Regions from separate parts of the Mesorhizobium newzealandense genome, predicted to be linked through region 2. Evidence: predicted binding sites of a transcription regulator. Region 2 holds the regulator's gene; the other holds the start of a gene.
The links. The regulator LexA, encoded in region 2, represses DNA repair genes until DNA is damaged. The targets are predictions, from matches to a motif close to TGTTCNNNNTGTGTTCNG.
Positions count from the first base shown of each region.

Region 1: the regulator LexA is predicted to act here: its motif matches at 6,680-6,697, upstream of ACFSOZ_RS07320 (helicase-related protein).

Region 1 covers NZ_JBHUGZ010000005.1:30,185-39,274, forward strand. The annotation lists gene ACFSOZ_RS07295 (amino acid ABC transporter permease) at 1-313, shown strand, start outside; gene ACFSOZ_RS07300 (amino acid ABC transporter ATP-binding protein) at 310-1,083, shown strand; gene ACFSOZ_RS07305 (CarD family transcriptional regulator) at 1,171-1,752, opposite strand; gene fdxA (ferredoxin FdxA) at 2,122-2,460, opposite strand; gene ACFSOZ_RS07315 (RNA-binding S4 domain-containing protein) at 2,697-3,095, opposite strand; gene ACFSOZ_RS07320 (helicase-related protein) at 3,111-6,512, opposite strand; gene ACFSOZ_RS07325 (TetR/AcrR family transcriptional regulator) at 7,205-7,963, opposite strand; gene ACFSOZ_RS07330 (FAD-dependent oxidoreductase) at 7,922-9,090, shown strand, end outside.
Region 2 covers NZ_JBHUGZ010000023.1:277,517-286,606, forward strand. The annotation lists gene ACFSOZ_RS31130 (ComEC/Rec2 family competence protein) at 1-1,349, shown strand, start outside; gene lexA (transcriptional repressor LexA) at 1,343-2,080, opposite strand; gene ACFSOZ_RS31140 (GntR family transcriptional regulator) at 2,452-3,189, opposite strand; gene kynU (kynureninase) at 3,350-4,597, shown strand; gene kynA (tryptophan 2,3-dioxygenase) at 4,760-5,596, opposite strand; gene ACFSOZ_RS31155 (AMP-binding protein) at 5,593-7,218, opposite strand; gene ACFSOZ_RS31160 (alpha/beta hydrolase) at 7,530-8,360, shown strand; gene ACFSOZ_RS31165 (molybdopterin molybdotransferase MoeA) at 8,409-9,090, opposite strand, start outside.

The DNA.
Region 1 (9,090 bases), on a different contig from region 2:
CTATTCGATCGGCATGACCTGGAGCCAGGCGATGCGGCGCACCATCCTGCCGCAAGCCGGCCGGGTCGCGGTGCCGCCGCTTTCCAACACCTTCATTTCGCTGGTCAAGGATACGTCACTGGCCGCCGCGATCACCGTGCCCGAGATGTTCCAGGCTGCGCAGCGCATCGTCGCCACCACCTATGAGCCGCTGATCCTCTATGTCGAGGCGGCGATCCTCTATCTGGCGATGAGCTCGGTGCTGTCGGCCTTGCAGACGCGGCTGGAAGAACGGCTCAACCGCTATGGCGGCTTCCTGGAGGCGCGCTCATGATCGGCCTCACCAACATCGAAAAGCGTTTTGGCGACAATCTCGTGCTGAAGGGCGTGACGGTCGCCATCGCCGAGGGCAGCGTCACCGCGCTGGTCGGCCCATCCGGCGGCGGCAAGAGCACGCTGCTGCGCTGCATCAACCTGCTGGAGATTCCGACCTCCGGTACGGTGCGCATCGGCGACGAGACGCTCGAATTCCACCCTGGCGGCAAGGTTCCGGCCAGGGATATCCAGCGCCTGCGCCTGCAAACCGGCATGGTGTTCCAGAACTTCCAGCTGTTTCCGCATCGCACCGCGATCGAGAATGTCATGGAGGGGCTGGTGACGGTGCTGAAATGGCCAACGGAGCGGGCACGCGAGCGGGCGCTCGCCCTGCTGGAAAAGGTCGGCATGGCACACAAGGCCGACGCCTGGCCGGCAACCCTGTCGGGCGGCCAGCAGCAGCGCGTGGCGATCGCCCGGGCGCTTGCGCCGTCGCCGAAGGTGCTGCTCTGCGACGAGCCGACGTCGGCGCTCGATCCGGAACTGGCACAAGAGGTGGTCGACGTGCTCGGCAAGCTCGCCAGCGAAGGGACGACCATGGTGATGGCGACGCATGATCTGCGCCTCGCCTCCAAGATCGCCCAGGAAGTGGTGTTCCTCGATGCCGGCGTCATCGTCGAGAAAGGGCCGGCCGGCGTGCTGTTCGGCAATCCGGAGCACCAGCGGACCAGGCGTTTCATTGCGACGCTGAAGCAGGAGGCGGAAAAGGAAAGTGGAGGCGACGCGTAGGCGCGGGTATCCTCCAACGTCATCTTCCCGAGAAACAAAAAACCCGGCGCGAGGCCGGGTTTTTCATGACTTCAAAGGCGAAGAAGCTCAGGCAGCTTCTTCCTGCTCGGCTTCCTCATTGTCGGCCTTGGCACCGCGCTTGGGGCCCTTGTTGAGATTGACCTCGATCAGGCGCACGGCTTCGGTTTCCGACATGCGGTTGACGGCCGCGATCTCGCGGGCCATGCGGTCGAGCGCCGCCTCGTAGAGCTGGCGTTCGGAATAGGACTGCTCCGGCTGGTTGTCGGCGCGGTAGAGGTCGCGCACCACTTCCGAGATCGAGATCAGGTCGCCGGAATTGATCTTCGCATCATATTCCTGGGCGCGGCGCGACCACATGGTGCGCTTGACGCGGGCGCGGCCCTGCACGACCTTCAGCGCGCGCTCGACATAATCCTCCTCCGACAGCTTGCGCATGCCGATGGAGGTCGCCTTGGCGACCGGCACCTTCAGGCGCATCTTGTCCTTCTGGAAGTCGATGACGAACAGTTCCAGCTTGTGCCCAGCTACTTCCTGCTCGTCGATCGAGACGATCTGGCCGACGCCATGCGCCGGATAGACGATGTACTCGCCAGTCTTGAAACCGTGACGCGCAGCGGTGGACTTCTTCTGCGGGGTTATCGTTGCCATTACGCCCTGGACTCCTTGTTGTGGTACCGGCGTCCTGCCGGCCCGAACTCGCGCGATCGGGGAAACCGATCGTTAGCCGCACAACAGATGAACCCATCGGAAAAGCCGGGACCGGCCAACCGCAATAGTGCGACCGCCTGGCCCAGATCGCTCTGGTCCGGAATGGGATTTTCACCTTTCAGTGATTTGGGGCGTCTGCGCCATAAATCGACGTTGTGTCACCGGCATGTTTGGCTGATGTAACACAAAAAGTCGGAAGAATCAAGGTTTTGCTGCGGAAGCGAAGGCCACAGCTTAGCGCCGCCTGTCAAGGCGGTTCATGCGACAGGCCTCTTACCTAGCGTAATACCGGCCTTTGCGGCCGTGTTGTCAATCGCCTTCGCCGGGCTCGGCGGAGAAGTACTTCTCGAACTTGCCGGCCTCGCCGTCGAAGGATTTGGCGTCGGCCGGAGGTTCCTTCTTGGCGGTGATGTTGGGCCATTTCTCGGCGTATTCGGTGTTGACCTGCAGCCATTTGTCGAGGCCCGGCTCGGTGTCGGGCTTGATCGCGTCGGCCGGGCATTCCGGCTCGCAGACGCCGCAGTCGATGCACTCGTCGGGATGGATGACGAGCATGTTCTCGCCTTCGTAGAAACAGTCGACCGGACAGACTTCGATGCAGTCCATGTATTTGCATTTGATGCAATTGTCGGTCACGACATAGGTCATCGGTCGGCTCCGGGAAGTCCCATTTTTGTTGGGCTTTTTCCGTGAGGTAACGCCTTTGTCCGCCGCTTGCAAGGGCAGCCATTGCAGGCTGTGCCGGCGTTCCGGAAATGGAATTCCAGACGGCGGCCCCATCAGAAGCCTGTCAGGTCCTGCAGAGTGCGCTGTTTGCCAGGTTCAGTCTTTGTTTTGTGCGTGTCGTTGCCGCAAAATCACCGCGCACGTTTGGGTGGCCTGCATCAGTCCTCGCCGAGCAAGCGGTCGGTCTGGCGGCGTTCCTTCTTGGTCGGGCGGCCGCTGCCGGCCTCGCGCAGCGCTGGAATTGCATCAGGCGGGGCTTCGCCCTTCGGCGCGGGCGGCGGCGAGATATCCTCGTACAGCGTGCGGGCTTCTTCGGCAGGGCCGCGCCGCACACCAGGGTTCAGCACCTTCCAGACAAAGATGCGCCGCTCGAGGGTGATGGTCAGCACGTCGCCAGGCTTGACCATGTCGGAGGCCTGCGCTGCTTTGTCGCGATTGATGCGCACGCGGCCGGCGACCACCAGTTTCGCCGCCAGCGAGCGCGATTTCACGGCGCGCGAGAAGAACAGCCACTTGTCGATGCGCTGGCGGTCTCGGGCAGCCGTTGTGGCAACCATCGCAGCGAGCCGGGCCTACTTCTTCAGCTGGTCGCGCAATGCGGCGAGCTTGGCGAAGGGCGAGTCCGGATCGAAGCGCACCGGGCGCTCCTCGCGCGGCTTCGGCTGGAAGGCGGGCTTTGCGCCGCCCTTGGCTCGATCGGGGCCGCCACCCTTGCCATCCGGCCTGCCACCCTTCCAGTCAGGCCGGCCCTCGCGGCGGTCGGGACGCTCGCCTTGCGGCCGTCCCTCGCGCCTTGGTTCGCCTTCGGCCTGTGGCTTGGGCTTGAACTTCGAGCGATCGAAGCGCGGCTTGCCGGCACCGTCGCGCCGTCCCTCGTGGGCCGGACGTTCTCCGGGCGTGGCCGCCGCTTGCGCGCCGGCGGCATCCGCCGGTGCATCGCTTCGGCCGCGAGCGGCCTGTCCGTTGCGTGAGCGATTGTTGCGGCCGTCGCGGTTGTGCGGGCGCTGCTCGAAACGGCCCTGGCGCCACAACAGGATGGGTTTTGGGGCCTCGGCTTCCGGAGCCGGCTCGCCGGCGGCTGCGTCGGCCACTAGGAAAGGCTCGTCAGACGCTGCCGCCGTCGCGGGTGCAGCTTCGGAAGCTGGCTCTGCAGGTGCGACCGCTGCCGGCTCGGCTTCCGCCTCTGGTTCGGCAGCCTGCACGGGTTCGGCAGGCACTTCGGCAACTGCCTCCGTTGCGGTCTCTTCCGTGGCTTCGGCTGGAGCTTCGGTTTGTTCTTCCGCGACAGGCTCGGCTGGCGCTTCGGTGACGGGCTCTGCGGAAATTTCGGCGACAATCGCCGCAGCGACAGCGGGCTCCGCACCTTCGACCGCTGCCTCCGTGGCTGCGTCCGTTGCCGCGGCTTCCGCTGCCTTGGCCCGCTCGGCTCGTGCTGCCTCTTCAGCCGCCAGCTTCGCAGCCGCCGCTTCGCGCGCGGCATTGTCCTGCGCTTCGAGCCGCGCCTTGACCTCGACGGCCGGCTTCGGCTCGGCACGGTAGCCGAGACCTTTCAGGATCTCTTCCATGTCGTCGGCGGTGGCGCCAAGGATCGACATCATCGGCGGCGTCACCATGAAGGACTGGCCGTCATAGGCGCCATCCGGCCGTTGGCCGAGACCAGGCTTCCAGTTGGTCGCCGGACGGATTAGATCCGCCAGCCGCTCCAGAATGTCGATGCGCACGGCGCGGCGACCGAGATTGCGGTAGCCGGCAAGCTTGTAGAAGCTCTTGTCGAAGGTCGGATCGATGACCACCGAGGTGCGGCCGGAGGCGAGCGCATGGACCACGTCGCCAAAGCCGGGCTTGTCCTTGCCGTCGTTCTTCAATGCCCACAGCAAGGTCACCAGTCCGGCGGGTGCCGGCTTGATCAGCGCCGGCACGAAGACATGGTAGGCGCCGAAGCGCACGCCGAGCCGGCGAAGCGCGGCGCGGCCTTCCTGGTCGAGCGACTTCATCTCCTCGGCGATATCGCGGCGGTTGATGAGGCCGAAATTCTCGACCAGCTGGAAGGCGATGCCGCGGCCGATGCCGGCAATCTGGTCGGCGTTCTTCAGGTCGACAAGCGGCTTCAGCAGCAACTCGATCTGGAAATTGACGAACCGTTCGGCACGCGCCGCGACCTTGTCGCGCGCCGGGCCGGTCAGCTGTTCGTCGGCCAGCAGCACCAGGCGTGGCTTCAGCGCGTCTTCGCCGGCGACCAGCGTGCCGATCGGCGCGCCGATCCAGCGCAGAGTGCCGTCCGAGCCGAGCGCGATGTCGCCATTGGCGCAAGCGCCGAAGCGTTCGGCGCGCGCCTCGAATTCGGCTGCCAGCGCCTTCTGGGCGGCGGTGCGCACCGCCTTGGCGTCTTCGCCGCCGGCGGTCTGGTCGGCGGTGAAGCGGAACCCTTGCAACTCGCCGACATGGTGGCCTTCGACGAGGACGGTTCCGGTAGGACTAATTTCGGCTTCAGGCATGGTATTTTCTCTAAGGCGCCGCATGAGGACGGAAGTCCTGCGGTCTACGAAGCGTTTCGTCAACCGCTCATGCAGCGCATCCGACAATCTGTCTTCGATTTCGCGCGTCTTTTCCTGCCAGTGTGCCTGATCGGCCAGCCAGCCGGGCCGGTTCGACACGAATGTCCAGGTGCGGATCTGGGCAATGCGATGCGACAGCGTGTCGATGTCGCCTTCGGTGGTGTCGGCACGGCGCACCTGCTCGGCCATGTAGTTTTCATCGACATGGCCATGCCGGGCGAGGTCGGTATAGATCGAAGCAATGAGGTCGGCATGCTGGGCCGGCGCGATCTTGCGGTAGTCGGGCAAGGCACAGGCTTCCCACAGCAGCGCAACGCGTTTGGCATTGGTGGCAAGTGCCCGGATGTCCTCGTCGCGCGACAGGTGCTCGAGCGCCTGCGCATCGACGGCAGGCAATGCCCGCGTCAGCCCCTCGACCGGGGCGTTGGTCTCGATCGAACGCTTCAGCGCGTCGAGGCTGGCGAAATCAAAATGCGCGGTGCGCCATTGCAGTACCTTCACCGGATCGAAGTCATGCCCTTCGATCTTCTTGATCAGCTCTTCGTCCAGCGGGTCGACCTGGCCGGTGACGCCAAAGGTGCCGTCGCGCAGATGCCGGCCGGCGCGGCCGGCGATCTGGCCAAGCTCGGCCGCCGTCAGGTTGCGATACTGATAGCCATCGAACTTGCGGTTCTGGGCGAAGGCGACGTGATCGAGATCGAGGTTGAGACCCATGCCGATGGCGTCGGTGGCAATGAGATAGTCGACATCGCCCGCCTGGAACAGTGCCACCTGCGCGTTGCGGGTGCGCGGCGAGAGCGCGCCGAGCACGACGGCGGCACCACCCTGCTGACGACGGATCAGCTCGGCGATGGCATAGACCTCGTCGGCGGAGAAGGCGACGATCGCGGTGCGCCGCGGCAGGCGGGTCAGCTTCTTGGAGCCGGCATAGGCGAGATGCGACAGCCTTGGCCGAGTCACCACCGACACACCCTTCAGCAGGCGCTGCAGGATGCCGTGCATGGTGGCCGCACCGAGCAATAGTGTTTCCTGGCGGCCGCGCAGGTGCAGGATGCGGTCGGTGAAGATGTGGCCGCGCTCGAGGTCGCCGGCCAACTGCACCTCGTCGATGGCGACGAAGGCGGCATCGGTCTCGCGCGGCATGGCTTCGACGGTGCAGACCGAATATTTGGCGCCGGCCGGCTGGATCTTTTCCTCGCCGGTGATCAGCGCCACCTTGTGGGCGCCGACCTTCTCGCAGACGCGGCCATAGACCTCACGCGCGAGCAGCCTGAGCGGCAGGCCGATGATGCCGCTGTCGTGCGCCACCATGCGCTCGATGGCGAGATGGGTCTTGCCGGTGTTGGTCGGCCCAAGCACGGCGGTCACGTCGCGGCCCGACAGGATCAGCGGCTCGGTGTGTTTCGGCTGAATGTTCATCGACCTGGAAATAAGGCTTTCTGGCCTCTCGTTGTCGGGAGCGTGCCTTAAGTGGCGCGTATGACAGGCGACACATAAGGATTTCGAGCGCGAAGCGAAAGCGGAATGTTCCACAGGCGGCTCGAAGTCGTCTGTGTCAAGGTCCAGATCGGTTGCGGATTAACAGTTGGAACGAGTCTGGAACGAATAGGCGACGAATCAGTGACTCGACCAGATTCAGCTTTTGTTCACGGCTACATGTGGATTTTGCGACCCCGAGTCTCACCACATGCTGAATCATTGAACTGGCCCGTTTCATGCTAGGCGAGCTTTGTCGTTAACCTTTGCCGACGAACGACTATGGCGACTTGGCGCGCCTCGCCCAAGGTTATGAAATTGTTGATCTTTCCTAATCCGCATTAAGGATTTGGCAGGCGATTCCGGCTGCCATCGTTAACGTTTCGCTCAAAGCCGGAACGAATCGGCGACGAATCAGCGATGCCCGAATATTCCCGTTTCGTTCACCCCAATATCTTGTGTTGTGAACAGTTTATCCACCGAGAATCCACAGCTTGTGATGGGTGTTTCGCACAGGCCTGGCAGCTGCCGTTAACACTTGCGTGCCGCTTCGGCACAAATTGGCGTTGGGTGCATCGGTCGACCTGGTCCTGGCATGACGACCAGACTCGGCCGGCAATGCCAAAACGGCTGCTTCACGATAGGCCCTCTTCCATCACGTAGCGTTGCAAGGCGGAGCCGACATTCCGGACGATCTCGTCGTGGGACAGGGCGACGACAGGCGGAAGCCGCAGAAGGTATCGGCACATCGCCAAACCCAACAGCTGGCTCGATACGAGACCGGCCCGTCGACCCGCGTCAGCGGGGTCGCCGACCGCCGCAACCACTGGCCTCACCTGGTTGGCAAACACCTCGCGCAGCTTCTCGGCAGCAAAGTCGTTGGACATCGCCGAACGCAGCAGAATTGTCATGCCAGGTCCGCTGGCTGGGCCTTCCCAGATTTCGAGAAAGCGCCGGATCAGTGTTTCGCCGATGGCCGCTCGGTCAATCACCCGCAGTTCCGGCAAATGCAGGTCGACGACCGCCGCCCTGGCGAACAGTTCGTCCTTGCTATGAAAGTAGCGGATCACCATGGCCGGATCGATAGAGGCGTGCGCCGCGACATCGCGGATCGAAGCCCCGTCATAACCGTGCTCGGCAAACAGCAGCCGCGCCGCCTCAAGGATATGGGCCCGCGTGCGGTCCGACTTGCTGATTTTCTTTGACTGATTCAGGGTCATGAAATGCATATGCCAACGACTGTTGACAAACGCAATGGCCTCGGCTAGAAAGTCAACACTTGTTGATAAATGGAGAGAGAAATGTTGCCCGAAACAACGCAAGTTCTGATCATCGGCGCTGGTCCGACCGGCATGGCGCTGTCCATCGTGCTGCACCAGGCCGGTGTCGATCACGTTCTGATCGACAGGCTGGCGCAGGGCCTTCAGACCTCACGAGCCGGTGTCATCCATGCGCAGACGCTGGAGGCGCTGGAGCCTCTCGGTGTCACCGCGCGGCTGGGCGAACTTGCCCTGAAACTGCAAAATTTCGCCATCCGGGACCGCAACCGCGCGCTGCTCGATGTCGATTTCGGCAAGCTTCCATCAAGGCATCCCTATCTGATGATGCTGCCCCAGAACCTGACCGAGCGGGTGTTCGCCGAACGGATCGCTGCTCTGGGTGGCATGATTCATCGCGAAGTCGAGGCCAAGGCGGTTGTTCAGGACGTCGATGGCGCCCGCGTGACGGTGGTCGAGAACGGCCGCGAGAAGCTCATATCGGCGCGCTACGTCATCGGCGCCGATGGCATGAACAGCCTGGTGCGCAGCGCAGCCGGCATCGAGTTCGACGGTGCTGCCTATGATGGCTCGTTCGTACTCGCCGACGTCCGTCTCGACTGGCCGCTTGGGCCGAAGGAAGTGTCGCTGTTCTTTGCACCGGCCGGGCTGGTGGTGGTGGCGCCGCTTCCGGACGGGTCGTACCGCATCGTTGCAACGATGGATGACGCGCCGGAAAAGCCAGGGGTCGCAGACATCCAGGCGCTGCTCGACAGCCGTGGGCCGACCAGCCAGCGGGCCCGGGTGCTCGACCTGGCGTGGAGTTCGCGCTTTCGCGTGCATCACCGCCTGGTCCAGTCATATCGCAAGGACCGGTTGTTCCTCATGGGCGATGCCGCGCACGTGCACAGCCCGGCAGGGGGGCAGGGCATGAACACCGGCATCATCGACGCGGTCGTGCTTGGCGAATTGCTGGGCGATGTGGTGAACGGCGTACGCGCTGAAGCGGAGCTGGACCTCTACGAAACGTTGCGACGCCCGGCGGCTCAGGAAGTGCTTGAACTGGCGGGCAGGATGACCGACATGGCGCTTGCACGCAATCCGGTGAAGCGGTTCCTCCGCAATCTGCTGCTTTCGGTGACGAACCTCAATCCATTGCTGAAGCGTCGCATCGCCTTGAAACTGTCAGGTCTCAGCCGGGCGCAACTGGCCCGGTTACCGGCACCTTCGCTTGAGTCGGGTTCAATCTCCCCCAGCAAGCCGGC
Region 2 (9,090 bases):
CGCGTCGGCGGGTGAAGAAATACGCGGCCGCCGCGGCACTTTTCTCGATCGCCGCCTATCTAGTCATCTCGGGCGTCGTCGTTGCCGCGGAGCGCAGCTTCATCATGCTGGCGGTGATGCTGATTGCCGTGCTGTTCGATCGGGCGGCGCTGACCATGCGCAATCTGGCGATCTCGGCGATCGCCGTCATTGTGGTGTCGCCGCATGAGGTGGTCGGCCCGAGCTTCCAGATGTCGTTCGCGGCGACGGCTGCGCTGGTCGGCGCCTATGCCGGCTGGTCGGATCATCGAGCGGGAAAAACGAGACCTCCGCCACCACGGCGATCGCTGCCTGGCTTTCTCACGCAAAAATTCCTGCTGGCGGCTGGTGGCCTTGCCATGACCTCCATCATCGCCGGCGGCGCGACTGCACTGTTTGCCATCTGGCATTTTCAGCGGGTGTCGCCGCTCAGCCTGTTCGCCAATCTGGCCATCATGCCGATCGTGTCACTGGTAGTCATGCCCTTCGCCGTCCTCAGCGCGCTGGCGATGCCGTTCGGTGCCGACGGCCCCTTTCTTTATGTGATGGGCAAGGGCCTGACGGCGATGATCGCCATGTCCGGATGGATTTCCGAGCGCTCGCCGGTCGACGCCGTCGGGTTGATTTCGCAGCAGTCTGTCCTGCTGGTGGCGATTGCCTTGGTCATTGCAACCATGGCGACGACATGGCTGCGGCTCGCAGCCCTTCCCTTCGCGCTTGCCGGCCTGTTGACCGTCTCGGATACGCGCGCACCGGACGTGCTGATCTCGGAGGACGCCAGGCTGGTCGCGTTGCCGATCGGGGGCGGCGAGCTCGCCGTCAGCCGCGCACGTCCGAACGAATTCACGGTCGACAACTGGAAACGCGCTCTGACATCCGAAACCATCGTCGTGCCGGAGGTGTTCAACAACGGCGACGGGCAATTCGACATAGCGGATGCCGCTGGAATACCGCCCGGAGCGCCTTTCTACTGCGCATCAGGCGTTTGTCTCGCCAAGCATCCGTCCGGTGCGATCATCGCGCATGTCGAAGATCGAAAAGACGCCTGGAAAGCCTGCGGCTTCGCTGACCTGATTGTCATCAATGACGCGACGGCCTATGACCCCTGTCACAATCCCCTGGTGCTCGTCATCACCAAACGGCAACTGGCCCGCAAGGGCAGCGCCGCCGTCTTCTTCGATCGAGAGTCGGCGACCACGCCGGCAACGGTCAGCTTCGCGGTGGACAGGCCATACCGGCCCTGGCACACGCAACGCAAATTCTCGCGCGAGGCGAGGGGCCTGCCGCCCTTTCGCAAACCCGAAAAGCCGGTTGCAAGCCCTGCTCAGTAGCGCCTGATCAGGCCCACGAGCTTGCCTTGCACCTTGACCCTGTCCGGTCCAAAAATGCGGGTTTCATAGGCCGGGTTGGCGGCTTCGAGAGCAATCGAGGCGCCCTTGCGGCGGAACCGCTTCAGCGTCGCTTCCTCTTCATCCACCAGCGCCACGATGATCTCGCCCGGGCTCGCTGTGTCGGCGTTACGGATGATGACGGTGTCGCCGTCGAAGATGCCGGCCTCGATCATCGAATCGCCCTTGACCTCCAGGGCGTAGTGCTCGCCACCCATGATCATGTCCGGCGGCACCGAGATCGAATGCGTCTGGTGCTGGATGGCGTCGATCGGCACGCCGGCGGCAATGCGGCCCATCACCGGTATCGACACGGCGGAGACCACGTCGTCGTCATTGCCGGCAGAAGGCATCCGCGAAGGCGACGGCTTGATTTGCCGACCAAGTCCGCCTTGCCCAAGACTGCCCTGAATGACGCTTGGTGAGAACTTTTTTGCCGCGTTGAGGCCAGGCGCGATCGAGTCCGGCAGCCGCAGCACTTCCAGCGCGCGCGCCCGGTTGGGCAGTCGGCGAATGAAGCCGCGCTCCTCCAGCGCCGTGATCAGCCGGTGGATGCCGGATTTGGAGGCAAGGTCGAGCGCTTCCTTCATCTCATCGAAGGATGGCGGAATACCGCTCTCCTTGAGGCGTTCATGGATGAACATCAGCAGTTCATGTTGTTTGCGCGTCAGCATGGCAGCCCCCAGGTTACCTGAAATCGGAATCGGAAAAACAAACCCAGAACAAACACTATCTGTTCCAGTTGTGTTCCGCAACCGTTTAAAGTTTAATGAATTTGTTAAGACGGCTGAAATCATCTGCCGCGCGGCAGCGTGCGGCGTTCGACGCTTGTCTGCCACCGCCACAGCCTTGGTTCGATTGAAAATGTTATGGTTAATGGCTTGTGGCCCACCCTGTATCGGGCTTGGCATCCGTTACAGATGAAGCTTGACGAGAGGGCTTTGTTCACGTCACCGATGGTTGGCCTGCCGTGAACGAAACGAAGCCAAAATGCCAACTTCGCCGGAGAAATTGACGAAGTCGGCTTTGGCTTGTTCCTGTTGCATTACCGCTTGTTTGTGCTGCGGTCGCAGGCATGGACATAGACATGCAACGTGTAGTCGATGTGGGCAATCATCAGGGTTTTCGCGCGCTCGATGTTGCGATCGAGCGCCGCTTCCATGAGCGCGGTGTGATGTTCGATCGCGACAGCCTGGCGCAACGCCGTCACGGCCTCCTCATAACCGTGCTGCAGACCGGCGACCGCCCGCAGGGTTGGTGCAAGGCCTAGAAAACGGTGATGGCGACGCAACTGATCCGCGATCGTGGAATGGAAGGTCAGCAGCCATGGGGATGTTGCCGCGCCGAGCAGTGCCGCGTGGAAAGCCTCGTGTTTTTCATCCCATTCGTCGACCACGCCGTCGGACGGGTCGTCGACCGCTGTCTTGCAGCGCGACAGCCGGTAATGGGCGGCGACAACGGCGTCCTCCCATTCACGGCCGCCTTTCTCGATCGATTCCTGGAGCAGCGGCAGTTCGACCACCAGCCTCGCGCGTGACAGATCTTCCAGCTCGACGCGCGAGACTGGTGCGACGGCAAAGCCGCGATTGCTGATGGCGGTCACCAGGCGCTCGGCCTCCAACCGCGACAGCGCCTCGCGTAACGGGGTCCAGCCAATGCCGTAGCTATTGCGCAACCCGCTGAGCTTGAGCGGCGCGCCGGGCTTCAGACGGGTCGTGAGGATATCGCGACGCAACAGCCTGTAGGCTGCTTCCGTCTTCGAGAAGTGCTCGTCGTCCAGCATCGCCGTCCATCCATACTATCTGGGCGATGATTATATATGAAATTCTTTCATTCCGTAAATTATATATAATGTTTGACAGCAACCAAGAGACTGCCCATGATCGGCCAACCGTTTCACCTGATGCTCATCCGAGCACGCTCATGCGCGGGGATAGTCGATCATGAATGCCACTCTCGATCTCGCTGCAATCGCGGCGATGGATGCCGCGGATCCGCTGCGTGCCATGCGCGATCGTTTCGTCTTGCCGGAAGGGGTGATCTACCTCGACGGCAATTCGCTTGGCGCGGCTTCACCCGCCGTCTTCGAAGAGATCCAGAAGGCCGCGACGCAGGAATGGGCGCAGGATCTCATCCGTGCCTGGAACACCGCCGGCTGGTTCGACATGCCGGTCGAGCTCGGCGACCAACTCGGACGCCTGATTGGTGCCGCAGCCGGCCAGACGGTGGTCTGCGATACAACCTCGATCAACATCTACAAGGTCTTGCATGCGGCACTCACAATGCGGCCGGACCGGTCGGTCATCGTCGCCGAGGGCGACAGTTTTCCAACCGACCTCTATATGGCCGAAGGCGTTGCTTCGACGCGACCAGGTACCGTGCTGCGGCTTGAGGGAGTCGACGCGCCTGATATTGAGGAGCTGATCGATGAACGCGTCGCCGTCATCCTGGTCAACCACGTCAACTACAAATCCGGTCAGTTGCGCGACATGGCGGCGCTGACCCGCAGGGCCCATCAGGCCGGTGCGCTGATCGTCTGGGACCTCTGCCACACCGCCGGAGCGCTGCCGGTCGAGCTTGACGGTGCCAATGCCGATTTCGCCATTGGCTGCACCTACAAGTACCTCAATGGCGGCCCGGGCTCACCGGCCTTCATCTATGCCGCAAGGCGCCACCATGGAGATGTCCATCAGCCGCTCAGCGGCTGGTGGGGGCATGCGCGGCCGTTCGCCTTCGAACAGGCCTATGCGGCCGGCACCGGCATCCGCCGCTTCCTGTGCGGCACGCAGCCGGTGTTGTCGATGCGGGCGCTCAAGGGCGCGTTGGACCTCTGGAACGATGTCGACATGGCGGTGGTGCGCAAGAAGAGCATCGCACTGACCGACCTGTTCATCCAGCTCGTCGAAGCGAAATGCGGCGCCTATGGCCTCGAGCTCGAAAGCCCGCGCAACGGCGATGAGCGCGGCAGCCAGGTTTCGTTCATCCACCCGCATGGCTACCAGGTGATGCGGGCCTTGATCGAGCGCGGCGTGATCGGCGATTTCCGCGCGCCGTCGACCATCCGCTTCGGCTTCACGCCGCTCTATGTCGGCTACAGGGATGTCTGGCAGGCGGTCGAGGTGCTGGAAGACATTCTGCGCACCGGCGCCTGGCGGGACGCGCGGTTCGCGGTCAAGACGGCAGTCACTTGAGGTGTGTTGATATTCAGGTGATGCCGGCCTGCAAACGACGGCTTTCTGCGCTTCTGGTGCTCACGGACCCGAATGTTCCGCCCGGTTCTCGAAAACCGTCGTTTTCGGCTCGGCCTGACCTGAATCGCATTACTCCTTGGTGCGTAAAAGTGCGCACAATAGTCAGAGCCGGGTGCGGACCGTCCAGAGCTCTGGAAACAGGACGACCTCGAGCATCTTCTTCAAGTAGGACGCACCCGACGTGCCGCCGGTGCCGCGCTTGAGGCCGATGATGCGCTCGACCGTGGTGACGTGGTTGAAGCGCCAGCGGCGGAAATAATCCTCGAAGTCGACCAGCTTCTCGGCCAGTTCGTAGAACATCCAGTAGCGTTGCGGGTCACGATAAACGGTCTGCCAGGCAACCAGGACCTCTTCATTCTCGGCGCGCGTCTCACGCCAGTCGGTGCGCCTGGCGTCGGCGCCGATATCGAATCCGTTGCGCGCCAGCAGCAGCAGCGCTTCGTCGTAGAGCGACGGCTCGGCCAGGATCGTCTCCAGCTTCTGGCTGAGGTCCGGCCGGTGCTTGTGCGGGCCGAGCATGGCGAGGTTGCGGTTACCGGCCATGAACTCGATGGCGCGATATTGCCAGGATTGGAAACCCGAGGATTGGCCGAGCGCGTCGCGGAACTCGGTGTATTCGCTAGGCGTCATCGTCCGCAGCACGTCCCAGGCGTTGTTCAACTGTTCGAAAATGCGGGCGACGCGCGACAGCATCTTGAAGCTCGGCTCGAGGCGGTCGGCGCGGATGGAACGGATCGCGGCACCGATCTCGTGCAGAGCGAGCTTCATCCAGAGCTCGGAGGTCTGATGCTGGATGATGAACAGCATCTCATCATGCGCCGACGACAGCGGCGTCTGTGCCTCCAGCACTTTCTCCAGGTGCAGATAGTCGCTGTAGGACATGCGCTCCTTGAACGACATCTGTGCGCCTTCGGAAGCCGGATCGTATGGTTCGCTCAATTGATTTTCTCCGTGCGCAGCCGGAAGCGCTGGATCTTGCCGGTCTGCGTCTTGGGCAACGCAGCGATGAACTTCACCGATCGCGGATATTTGTAGGGCGCGATCGTCGCCTTGACGTGGTCCTGCAGGCGCTTGGTGGTCAACGCGTCAGGTGCCACGCCTTGCACCAGCACGACATGCGCCTCGACGATCTGTCCGCGTTCGGCGTCTTGGGCGCCGATCACCGCGCATTCGGCGACATCCGGATGCGCCAGCAGCGCCGCCTCGACCTCGGGGCCGGCGATGTTGTAGCCGGCGCTGACGATCATGTCGTCGGAGCGGGCGGCGAAATGGAAGAAGCCGTCCTCGTCCTGCGTGAAGGTGTCGCCGGTGAGGTTCCAGCCGTCGCGAACGTATTCCGTCTGCCTGTTATCGGCCATGTAGCGGCAGCCGGTCGGGCCGCGCACCGCCAGCCTGCCGGTCGTGCCGCGCGGCACCTCGCGCATCTCATCATCGACGATGCGCGCCTCATAGCCGCCCACCGGCTTGCCGGTCGACGCGGGCTTCATGTCGCCAAAACGGTTGGAGATGAAGATGTGCAGCATTTCGGTGGCGCCGATACCGTCTAGGATCGGCTTGCCGGTCTTTTGCGTCCACTCTTCGAAAACCGGAGCGGGCAAGGTTTCGCCGGCCGAAACGGCGACGCGTAGCGATGACAGGTCGGCACCCTCGTCCATGGCCTTCAGCATCGCGCGATAGGCGGTCGGCGCGGTGAAGGAGATGGTCGCTTTGTAGGTCTCGATGATGTGGATCATGTTGGGCGGCGTCGCCTGTTCGAGCAGCGTCGCCGCCGCACCGAAGCGCAGCGGGAAGATGGCGAGACCACCAAGGCCGAAGGTGAAGGCCAGCGGCGGCGAGCCGACAAAGATGTCGTCCGGCGTCACCTGTAGGATTTCGCGGGCGTAGGCGTCGGCGATGGTCAAGAGGTCGCGGTGGAAATGCATCGTCGCCTTCGGCACGCCTGTCGTTCCCGAGGTGAAGCCGAGCAGCGCGACGTCGTCGCGGCCGGTGTTGACGGCGCTGAAAACAACCGACTTGTCGAGAGCCGCGCGATCGAGTTCGGCATCATGGTTGGCGGTGCCGTCGAAGCCGATAACCTGCTTGAGGAACGCGCTGTCCTTGGCGCAAGCGGTCATCTCGTCCATCAGCCTGGTGTCGCAGAGCGCGATTGTGATTTCCGCCTTGTCGACGATCTTGGCAAGCTCGCCGGCGCGCAGCATCGGCATGGTGTTGACGACCACGGCGCCGACCTTGGTGGCAGCCAGCCAGCAAGCGACCATGGCGGGGTTGTTGGCCGAGCGGATCAGCACCCGGTTGCCCGGCTTCACGCCATAATTCTCGACCAGCGCATGGGCCAGCCTGTTCGTCCAATCGGACAGTTCCTTGTAGGTGCGGCGGCGGCCATTGCCGATCAGCGCGGTATGGTCACCCAGGCCCATCTCGACCAGCCTGTCGGTTAGTTCGACGCCGGCATTGAGACGTTCAGGATAGTCGAAACCGTCGAGCAGGAAGTCCGGCCATTGCTCGGGCGGCGGCAGGTGATCGCGCGTGAACGTGTCGATATGCGCTGAAGGCCCAAGCATGTCGCCGCTATCCTGTCTGCTGCCTGGCCAGTGCACGAGGCTTCTGGCTGGTGTGGTGGATTTGAAATTCCTGCTTTTGGAGGAGGCTCCATGCCGCCGGTCGCACCTCGCTCGACGTCACCCGAAAGGGCGGACATCCGCAGGTTTTGGGCAGCACGGCAGACCTCCCATTGTCCGCTGTTCGTCAGGGCAGGATCGCACCAGTCGAAATTTGTTTCAAGCCTAAAATATTTTTCTTCTGGAGCATTGACGCATGCCGTGGCGGTGGCCATTGCTAGCGGAGAAACGTTGCCGTTTTGGGGAGGGCGCGGATGCTCAAACGTCACATTGCCGATTGGGATGGCGCCTATGCCAACGGCGCGAACATCGCCGGCAGCGACCGCTGGCCGGCGGCGTGGATCGAACCAGCGCAAGCGTTTCGTGGCGCGCTTTCGGCAGAGGGCCGGGCAAGGCTGGACATCGCCTATGGCGGGGGACGGCGCAATCGCCTCGATCTCTTCCTTCCAAGCACCACGCCCAAGGGGCTCGTGGTGTTCATCCATGGCGGTTACTGGATGGCATTCGACAAGAGTTTCTGGTCACATCTCGCAAATGGCGCGGTCAGCAGCGGCTTTGCCGTGGCGATGCCGTCCTACACGCTGTGCCCGGAAATACGCATCGCCGGCATCGTCCAGGAGATGGGCGCGGCGATCAGCAAGGCGGCCGAAATGGTCGACGGGCCATTGATGTTGACCGGCCATTCGGCCGGCGGCCATCTCGCCAGCCGCATGGTGACGACAACCACGCCTCTGGCGGCGGACGTGGCGCGGCGCATACGCCACGTCGTCTCGATCTCAGGTGTCCATGACCTGCGCCCGATCATGCAGACCGAGATGAACGCGACCCTGGCAATCGACGAGCAGGAGGCGCTGGCCGAAAGCCCGGGGCTGTTGCGCCCGATGGACGGTGCCCGCATCACCTGCTGGGCCGGTGGTGGTGAACGCGCCGAGTTCCTGCGCCAGAACGCGTTGCTTGCCAACATCTGGACCGGCCTTGGCGCGGCGACCAGCACAGTGGTCGAGCCAGACCAGCATCATTACAGCATTGTCGACGGCCTTGCCGATCCGGCGCATCCGCTGACCCGGAGCTTGATCTCGGAGTAAGAACGAGATCATTTTATGATGTATTATGAATGACTTGTCAGAAATACTTCAACGCAGCATCAGCATGCTGCAAGCTTCACCGGCGGCCGCTGCTGGGGCAAATGGTGCCCGCACGATCAGCCCGTTGGCGTCGGCCAGCATTCGGAGCATCGAGGAATCCTGGATGCCGAACGGCGTCGCCACCAGCGCGCCGTCATCTTCGCTGACCACCGCCCGCACATAATCCTGACGGAGGTCATTGGCCGGCATTGCGGCGCCCAATCGCGCCGGGCGTATGTCCTGGTGATGATTGCGGCCGCCGAGCCGTGCCAGCAGCGGCTTCAGGAACAATTGCGAGCAGACTAGGCTTGCCACCGGATTGCCGGGCAGGCCGATGCACCTGATATCGCCGAGGCGGCCGAACATCAGCGGCTTGCCGGGGCGCATGGCGATTTTCCAAAAGCCGAGCGTCATGCCTTCGCCGATCAGCACGTCGTGGATCAGGTCGTGATCACCGACCGAGGCACCACCAAGCGTGACGATGACATCCGCGCCGGCCGCGACCGCTTTCTGCACCAGCGCAGCGATGGCCTCCTTGCGGTCGGCAGCGATACCGAGATCGAGTGCGCGAGCGCCGACCGACTGTGCCGCAGCGGCGACGCCATAGGCATTGGAGGAGATGATCTGGTCCGGCCCGAGTTCGCTGCCGGGCGGCAACAATTCGTCGCCGGTGGCAATGATGGCGACCAGA